Regions from separate parts of the Streptomyces sp. NPDC018610 genome, predicted to be linked through region 2. Evidence: predicted binding sites of a transcription regulator. Region 2 holds the regulator's gene; the other holds the start of a gene.
What was found. The regulator HspR, encoded in region 2, represses chaperone genes until heat shock. The targets are predictions, from matches to a motif close to TTGAGNNNNNNNNNCTCAA.
Positions count from the first base shown of each region.

Region 1: a site for HspR is predicted at 1,572-1,590, ahead of lon (endopeptidase La). Genes of this name have one in related genera too.

Region 1 is NZ_JBISAL010000011.1:290,468-293,875, reverse strand. It holds gene lon (endopeptidase La) at 1-1,549, opposite strand, end outside; gene ACH5A8_RS27760 (spermidine synthase) at 1,966-2,643, shown strand; gene ACH5A8_RS27755 (response regulator transcription factor) at 2,766-3,408, shown strand, end outside.
Region 2 is NZ_JBISAL010000003.1:207,327-210,734, reverse strand. It holds gene grpE (nucleotide exchange factor GrpE) at 1-605, shown strand, start outside; gene dnaJ (molecular chaperone DnaJ) at 645-1,823, shown strand; gene ACH5A8_RS10455 (heat shock protein transcriptional repressor HspR) at 1,829-2,281, shown strand; gene ACH5A8_RS10450 (sugar ABC transporter substrate-binding protein) at 2,887-3,408, shown strand, end outside.

The sequences.
Region 1 (3,408 bases), on a different contig from region 2:
CGCGGGCGATGACGACCTTCTCGTCCTCGGTGTAGCCGTCCAGGCGCACGATCTCCATGCGGTCCGCCAGCGCCTCCGGGATGGCCTCCAGGACGTTGGCCGTGGCCAGGAAGACCACGTCGGACAGGTCCAGCTCCACCTCCAGGTAGTGGTCCCGGAAGGTGTGGTTCTGCGCCGGGTCGAGGACCTCCAGCAGGGCCGCGGCCGGGTCGCCGCGGAAGTCTGAGCCCACCTTGTCGATCTCGTCGAGCAGGACCACCGGGTTCATCGACCCGGCCTCCTTGACGGCGCGCACGATCCGGCCGGGCAGCGCCCCGACGTACGTACGCCGGTGGCCGCGCACCTCGGCCTCGTCGCGGACCCCGCCCAGGGCGACGCGGACGAACTTGCGGCCCATGGCGTGGGCGACGGACTCGCCCAGCGACGTCTTGCCGACGCCGGGCGGACCGACCAGCGCCAGGACGGCGCCGCCGCGCCGGCCGCCGATCACCCCGAGCCCCCGGTCGCCGCGGCGCTTGCGCACCGCCAGGTACTCGGTGATCCGCTCCTTCACGTCCTCCAGGCCGGCGTGCTCGGCGTCCAGGACCGCCTTGGCGCCCTGGATGTCGTACGTGTCGTCGGTCCGCTCGTTCCAGGGCATCTCCAGGACCGTGTCCAGCCAGGTGCGGATCCAGGAGCCCTCGGGCGACTGCTCGGAGGCGCGCTCCAGCTTGTCGACCTCCTTGAGGGCGGCCTCACGGACCTTCTCCGGCAGGTCGGCCGCCTCGACGCGGGCGCGGTAGTCGTCGGACTCCTCGCCCTCCGTCTCGCCGTTCAGCTCGCGCAGCTCCTTGCGGACGGCCTCGAGCTGACGGCGCAGCAGGAACTCGCGCTGCTGCTTGTCGACGCCCTCCTGGACGTCCTTGGCGATCGTCTCGGCCACGTCCTGCTCGGCGAGGTGGTCGCGCAGGTGCCGGATGGCGAGCCGGAGCCGGGCCACCGGGTCGGCGGTCTCCAGCAGCTCGACCTTCTGCCCGGTGGTCAGGAACGGCGAGTACCCGGAGTTGTCGGCGAGCTGGGACACGTCGTCGATGGCCTGCACGCGGTCCACGACCTGCCAGGCGCCGCGCTTGCGCAGCCAGGCGGTGGCCAGGGCCTTGTACTCCTTGACCAGTTCGGTGACGTGGCCGGGCAGGGGCTCCGGCGCGCTCTCGTCGATCCGGGAGCCCTCGACCCACAGCGCCGCGCCCGGACCGGTGGTCCCGGCGCCGATCCTCACCCGGCTCCGGCCGCGGATCAGCGCGCCGGGGTCGCCGTCGGCGAGCCGGCCGACCTGCTCGACGGTGCCGAGGACGCCGGTCGTCGCGTACGTCCCCTCGACCCGCGGCACCAGCAGCACCCTGGGCTTCCCGGGCTCGTCGCGGGCGGCGGCCTGCGCGGCCTCCACCGCGGCCCGCACCTCGGCGTCGCTCAGGTCGAGCGGGACCACCATCCCGGGCAGCACGACCTCGTCGTCGAGCGGCAGCACGGGCAGGACGATCGGTGTGAACGCCGTGGACTCAGCAGCCATGATCTCCCCTTCGGCAGTCAAGTTGAGTTATGCCGACTCAATGCACGGGGCGCCCTCGATTGTTCCCCGACCCGTGTTCGCCGTGAGCGATCACCCGGAGACGGAGCGGAAGCGGCAGGTCAGGGCCGGGACGGCCCGCGACACGGGCCGGCCGGGCCGGGGCCGTACGGGCGAGACACCGGCCGGAGCGGACACCGAGACCGACGGTTCGGACGAGCGAGACGACGGCTCGGAGAAGCGTGACGACGGCTCGGAGGAGCGTGACGACGGTTCGGAGGAGCGAGACGACGGTTCGAGCGGGCGAGTCGTCGGCCCCCCCCGGCAGGAGGGCCGACCCCGCGACCCGGCAACAGGCGTCACCGGCCGTCACCCTTAATTCACGTGGCGGTCCAGGCCCGTTGGGGCAGGATGACCCCATGACCGCCTCGTACGAGACTCCCGTGGTGCTGGACCGTCGCGAGGGCCCGCACGGCGAGGTCGTGCTGCGCCGGCACGGCGCGCTGCTGCAGATCATCGCCAACGGCTGCTTCCTGATGGACACCTCCGACGGCCGCTCCGAGCGGCTGCTGGTCGACGCCGCCCTGGACGCCCTGGACGGCCGCCGGGCGCCGCACCTGCTGATCGGCGGGCTCGGCGTCGGCTTCTCCCTGGCGCACGCCGCGGCCGACCCGCGCTGGGGCCGGATCACCGTCGTCGAGCGGGAACAGGCCGTCATCGACTGGCACCGGGACGGCCCGCTGTCCGAACTGACCGCACGGGCGCTGGCCGATCCGCGCACCGCGATCGTCGGAGCCGATCTGCTCGATTACGTCAATGAGACATCCGACACTTTCGACGCGCTGTGCCTCGACATCGACAACGGCCCCGACTGGACCGTCACCGAGGGCAACCAGGGGCTGTACCGGCCGGCCGGACTCACGGGCTGCGCAAGGGTGTTGAGACCCGGCGGAGTGCTCGCGGTGTGGTCGGCGAAGCCGTCTCCGGAATTTGAAGGAACCTTGTGGAATGTCGGATTCCAACAGGTGCGCACCGAAGAGATCCCCGTTGCCCGGGGCGTTCCCGACGTGGTGCACCTCGCCGTCAGACCTGGATAGCAAAGCCGCGGTGACTCCCCGTACGCTGCTTCCCTGACGCCGATCATTCAAGCGTCAATCGCAACCATGCGCAGTCAAGGAATCACCCCACGGATTCCGGAAGCACACCTCAGGGGCGGGCGATGGAGCAGACACACACCTCGCACAACGGCACGACGGCCGGCCCGGGCGCACAGCGCCGGGTTCTGGTGGTCGAGGACGATCAGACCATCTTGGACGCCATCGCCACCCGCCTGCGCGCCGAGGGATTCCTGGTGCAAACGGCGGGCGACGGTCCGGCCGCGGTCGACACCGCCGAGGCCTGGCAGCCCGATCTGCTGATCCTCGACATCATGCTGCCCGGGTTCGACGGACTGGAGGTCTGCCGCCGGGTGCAGGCCCAGCGGCCGGTGCCGGTGCTGATGCTCACCGCGCGCGACGACGAGACCGACATGCTGGTCGGCCTCGGGGTCGGCGCCGACGACTACATGACGAAGCCCTTCTCGATGCGGGAGCTGGCGGCGCGGGTGCACGTGCTGCTGCGCCGCATGGAGCGCGCGGCGCTGGCCGCCGCGACCCCGCGCAGCGGCATCCTGCGCCTGGGCGAGCTGGAGATCGACCACGCGCAGCGCAGGGTGCGGGTGCGCAGCGAGGACGTCCACCTGACGCCGACGGAGTTCGACCTCCTGGTGTGCCTGGCGAACACCCCGCGCGCGGTGCTCTCCCGTGAGCAGCTGCTGGCCGAGGTGTGGGACTGGGCGGACGCCTCCGGCACCCGCACCGTCG
Region 2 (3,408 bases):
CCGAGCCGAAGGCCGCCTCCTCCTCCGAGGAGGGGGCGGCCCCGGCCGGGGACGCGAGCGAGAAGGCCGGCCTGACGGCCCAGCTGGACCAGGTGCGCACCGCGCTCGGCGAGCGCACCGCGGACCTCCAGCGGCTCCAGGCCGAGTACCAGAACTACCGGCGCCGGGTCGAGCGGGACCGCATCGCGGTCAAGGAGATCGCCATCGCGAACCTCCTGACCGAGCTGCTGCCCGTCCTCGACGACATCGGGCGCGCCCGGGAACACGGCGAACTGGTGGGCGGTTTCAAGTCCGTCGGCGAGTCGCTGGAGACCGTGGCCGCCAAGATGGGGCTGCAGCAGTTCGGCAAGGAGGGCGAGCCCTTCGACCCGACGATCCACGAGGCGCTGATGCACAGCTACGCGCCGGACGTCACCGAGACGACGTGCGTGGCGATCCTGCAGCCCGGGTACCGGATCGGCGAGCGCACCATCCGCCCCGCGCGGGTGGCGGTGGCCGAGCCGCAGCCGGGAGCGCAGACGGTCAAGGCGGCGGACGAGTCCGGCACGGACAAGGCCGCCGAGCAGGCCGACGACAAGGACAGCGGTGGCCCGGACGAGGGCTGACGCAGGAGCACGCGACGCACGAGAGGAGGGACGTCGGGGATGAGCACCAAGGACTTCATCGAGAAGGACTACTACAAGGTCCTCGGCGTCCCCAAGGACGCCACCGAGGCCGAGATCAAGAAGGCGTACCGGAAGCTCGCCCGCGAGTTCCACCCGGACGCCAACAAGGGCAACGCCAAGGCGGAGGAACGTTTCAAGGAGATCTCCGAGGCGAACGACGTCCTCGGTGACCCCAAGAAGCGCAAGGAGTACGACGAGGCGCGCGCCCTGTTCGCGGGCGGCGGCTTCCGTCCCGGGCCGGGCGGCGGTTCCTTCAACTTCGACCTGGGCGACCTCTTCGGGGGTGCCCAGGGCGGGGGCGGCGGTCAGAGCGGCGGCTTCGGCGGCGGGCTCGGCGACGTCTTCGGAGGCCTGTTCAACCGGGGCGGGGCGGGCGCGGGCACGCGTACGCAGCCACGCCGCGGCCAGGACATCGAGTCCGAGGTCACGCTGAGCTTCACCGAGGCCATCGAGGGCGCCACGGTTCCGCTGCGGATGTCCTCGCAGGCGCCGTGCAAGGCCTGTTCGGGCACCGGCGACGCCAACGGCACACCGCGCGTGTGCCCGACCTGCGTCGGCACCGGTCAGGTGGCGCGCGGTTCGGGCGGTGGCTTCTCGCTGACCGACCCGTGCCCGGACTGCAAGGGCCGCGGGCTGATCGCGGAGAACCCGTGCGAGGTCTGCAAGGGCTCCGGGCGCGCCAAGTCGTCCCGGACGATGCAGGTCCGCATCCCGGCCGGGGTGTCGGACGGGCAGCGCATCCGGCTGCGCGGCAAGGGCGCTCCGGGCGAGCGCGGCGGCCCGGCGGGCGACCTGTACGTGGTGGTGCACGTCGGGGAGCACCCGGTCTTCGGCCGCAAGGACGACAACCTCACCGTCACGGTGCCGGTCACGTTCGACGAGGCCGCGCTCGGCGGCGAGGTGCGGGTGCCGACGCTCGGCGGCCCGCCGGTGACGCTGAAGCTGCCTCCGGGCACACCGAACGGGCGTACGATGCGGGCCCGCGGCAAGGGAGCGGTCCGCAAGGACGGCACCCGGGGCGACCTCTTGGTCACCGTCGAGGTGAGTGTCCCGAAGGACGTGTCGGGGAAGGCTCGTGACGCGCTGGAGGCGTACCGCGAGGCGACCGCGGGCGAGGACCCGCGGGCGGAGCTGTTCGAGGCCGCGAAGGGAGCTTGAGGGAGATGGACGGCCGCCGTCGTAACCCGTATGAACTGACGGAAGACACACCGGTGTACGTCATCTCCGTGGCGGCGCAGCTGTCCGGGCTGCACCCCCAGACCCTCCGCCAGTACGACCGGCTGGGCCTGGTCTCACCCGACCGCACCGCCGGCCGGGGCCGCCGCTACTCGGCCCGCGACATCGAACTGCTCCGTCAGGTGCAGCAGTTGTCGCAGGACGAGGGCATCAACCTGGCGGGCATCAAGCGGATCATCGAACTGGAGAACCAGGTCGCCGCGCTGCAGGCGCGGGTCGCGGAACTCCAGTCCGCCCTGGAGGGCGCGGCGGCCACGATGCGCCAGCGGGAGGCCGCCGTCCACGCCTCCTACCGCCGGGATCTGGTCCCCTACCAGGAGGTCCAGCAGACCAGCGCGCTGGTGGTGTGGCGGCCCAAGCGGCAGCAGCAGTCGGACTAGCGGGACCGGCAGGCCGGCCCGAGGCCGGCGGGCGCGCCGGGAACAGCGGACGAAGGGCCGGGAGACATCGCTCTCCCGGCCCTTCGCCGTGCCTGCCCGAAAGCCTCCCGGGTGCGCCTCCGCAAGCCCTTCGGGGGCCTCTCCCGGGGCTCCCGACGCGGGTCCGCCGCCCCTCGGCGCACCTCTCCCGGCCCTTTCCGGAGTGCGTCCGCGGGCTCTCCGCTGGGCTTTCCCGGTGCCGTTCCGGCGGGCGCCGAGGGGCTTTCGGCGGGTGTCCGAAAACCCCTCAGCGGGTGCCCGAGAACCCTTCAAGGGGTGTCCGAGGGCCCTTCGGCGCGGCTCCGGCGGGCCCTTCGGTGAGGCCGGAGGGAAGGGGGCGAACTCGCGGGTGGGCGGGGGCCGCTGTCCGTGGAGAGTCCGTAAAGGGCGTTTGGAGATGATTCCGTAAGGCTCCCCGAGGTTTTCACACCTGAAGCGGAATGTGGTGTTGCCATCTCGTTAAGTGGTACGGCTTGACGCCGGTACCGGCTGCCGCGTTGGCTTTTCAGTCACCTGGGTCGCAATGCTGCGTCCTCGTCCGGAAGGCACCAGAAGTGAGCACCTCGATGCGTCGTATCGCCATAGCCGTGGCCGCGTCCACGCTGTCCCTCTCACTGGCCGCCTGCGGGGCGCTCGGAGGGTCGGGCAGCGGTGGCGACGCGAGCCCGACGAAGGGCAACGACGTGAAGGTGGGCCTGCTGCTGCCGGAGACCGCCAACACGCGGTACGACAAGTTCGACGCCCCGATCATCCGGAGCAAGGTCGCCGAGCTGACCAACAAGCAGGGCGTCGTCGACTACGCCAACGCCGGGGCCAGCGCGTCCAAGCAGGCCGAGCAGATGCAGAAGATGATCGACGAGAAGGTCGACGTCATCCTGCTCGACGCTGTCGACTCGCACGCCATCGCCGCACAGGTGAAGAAGGCCAAGAGCGCGGGCATCCCGGTCATCGCCTACGACCGGCTCGCCGAGGGTCCGATCGAGGCGTACATCTCCTTCGACAACGAGCTGGTCGGCGAGGTGCAGGGCCGCTCGCTGCTCGACGCGGTGGGATCGACCGGCTCCGCGAAGATCGTCATGATGAACGGC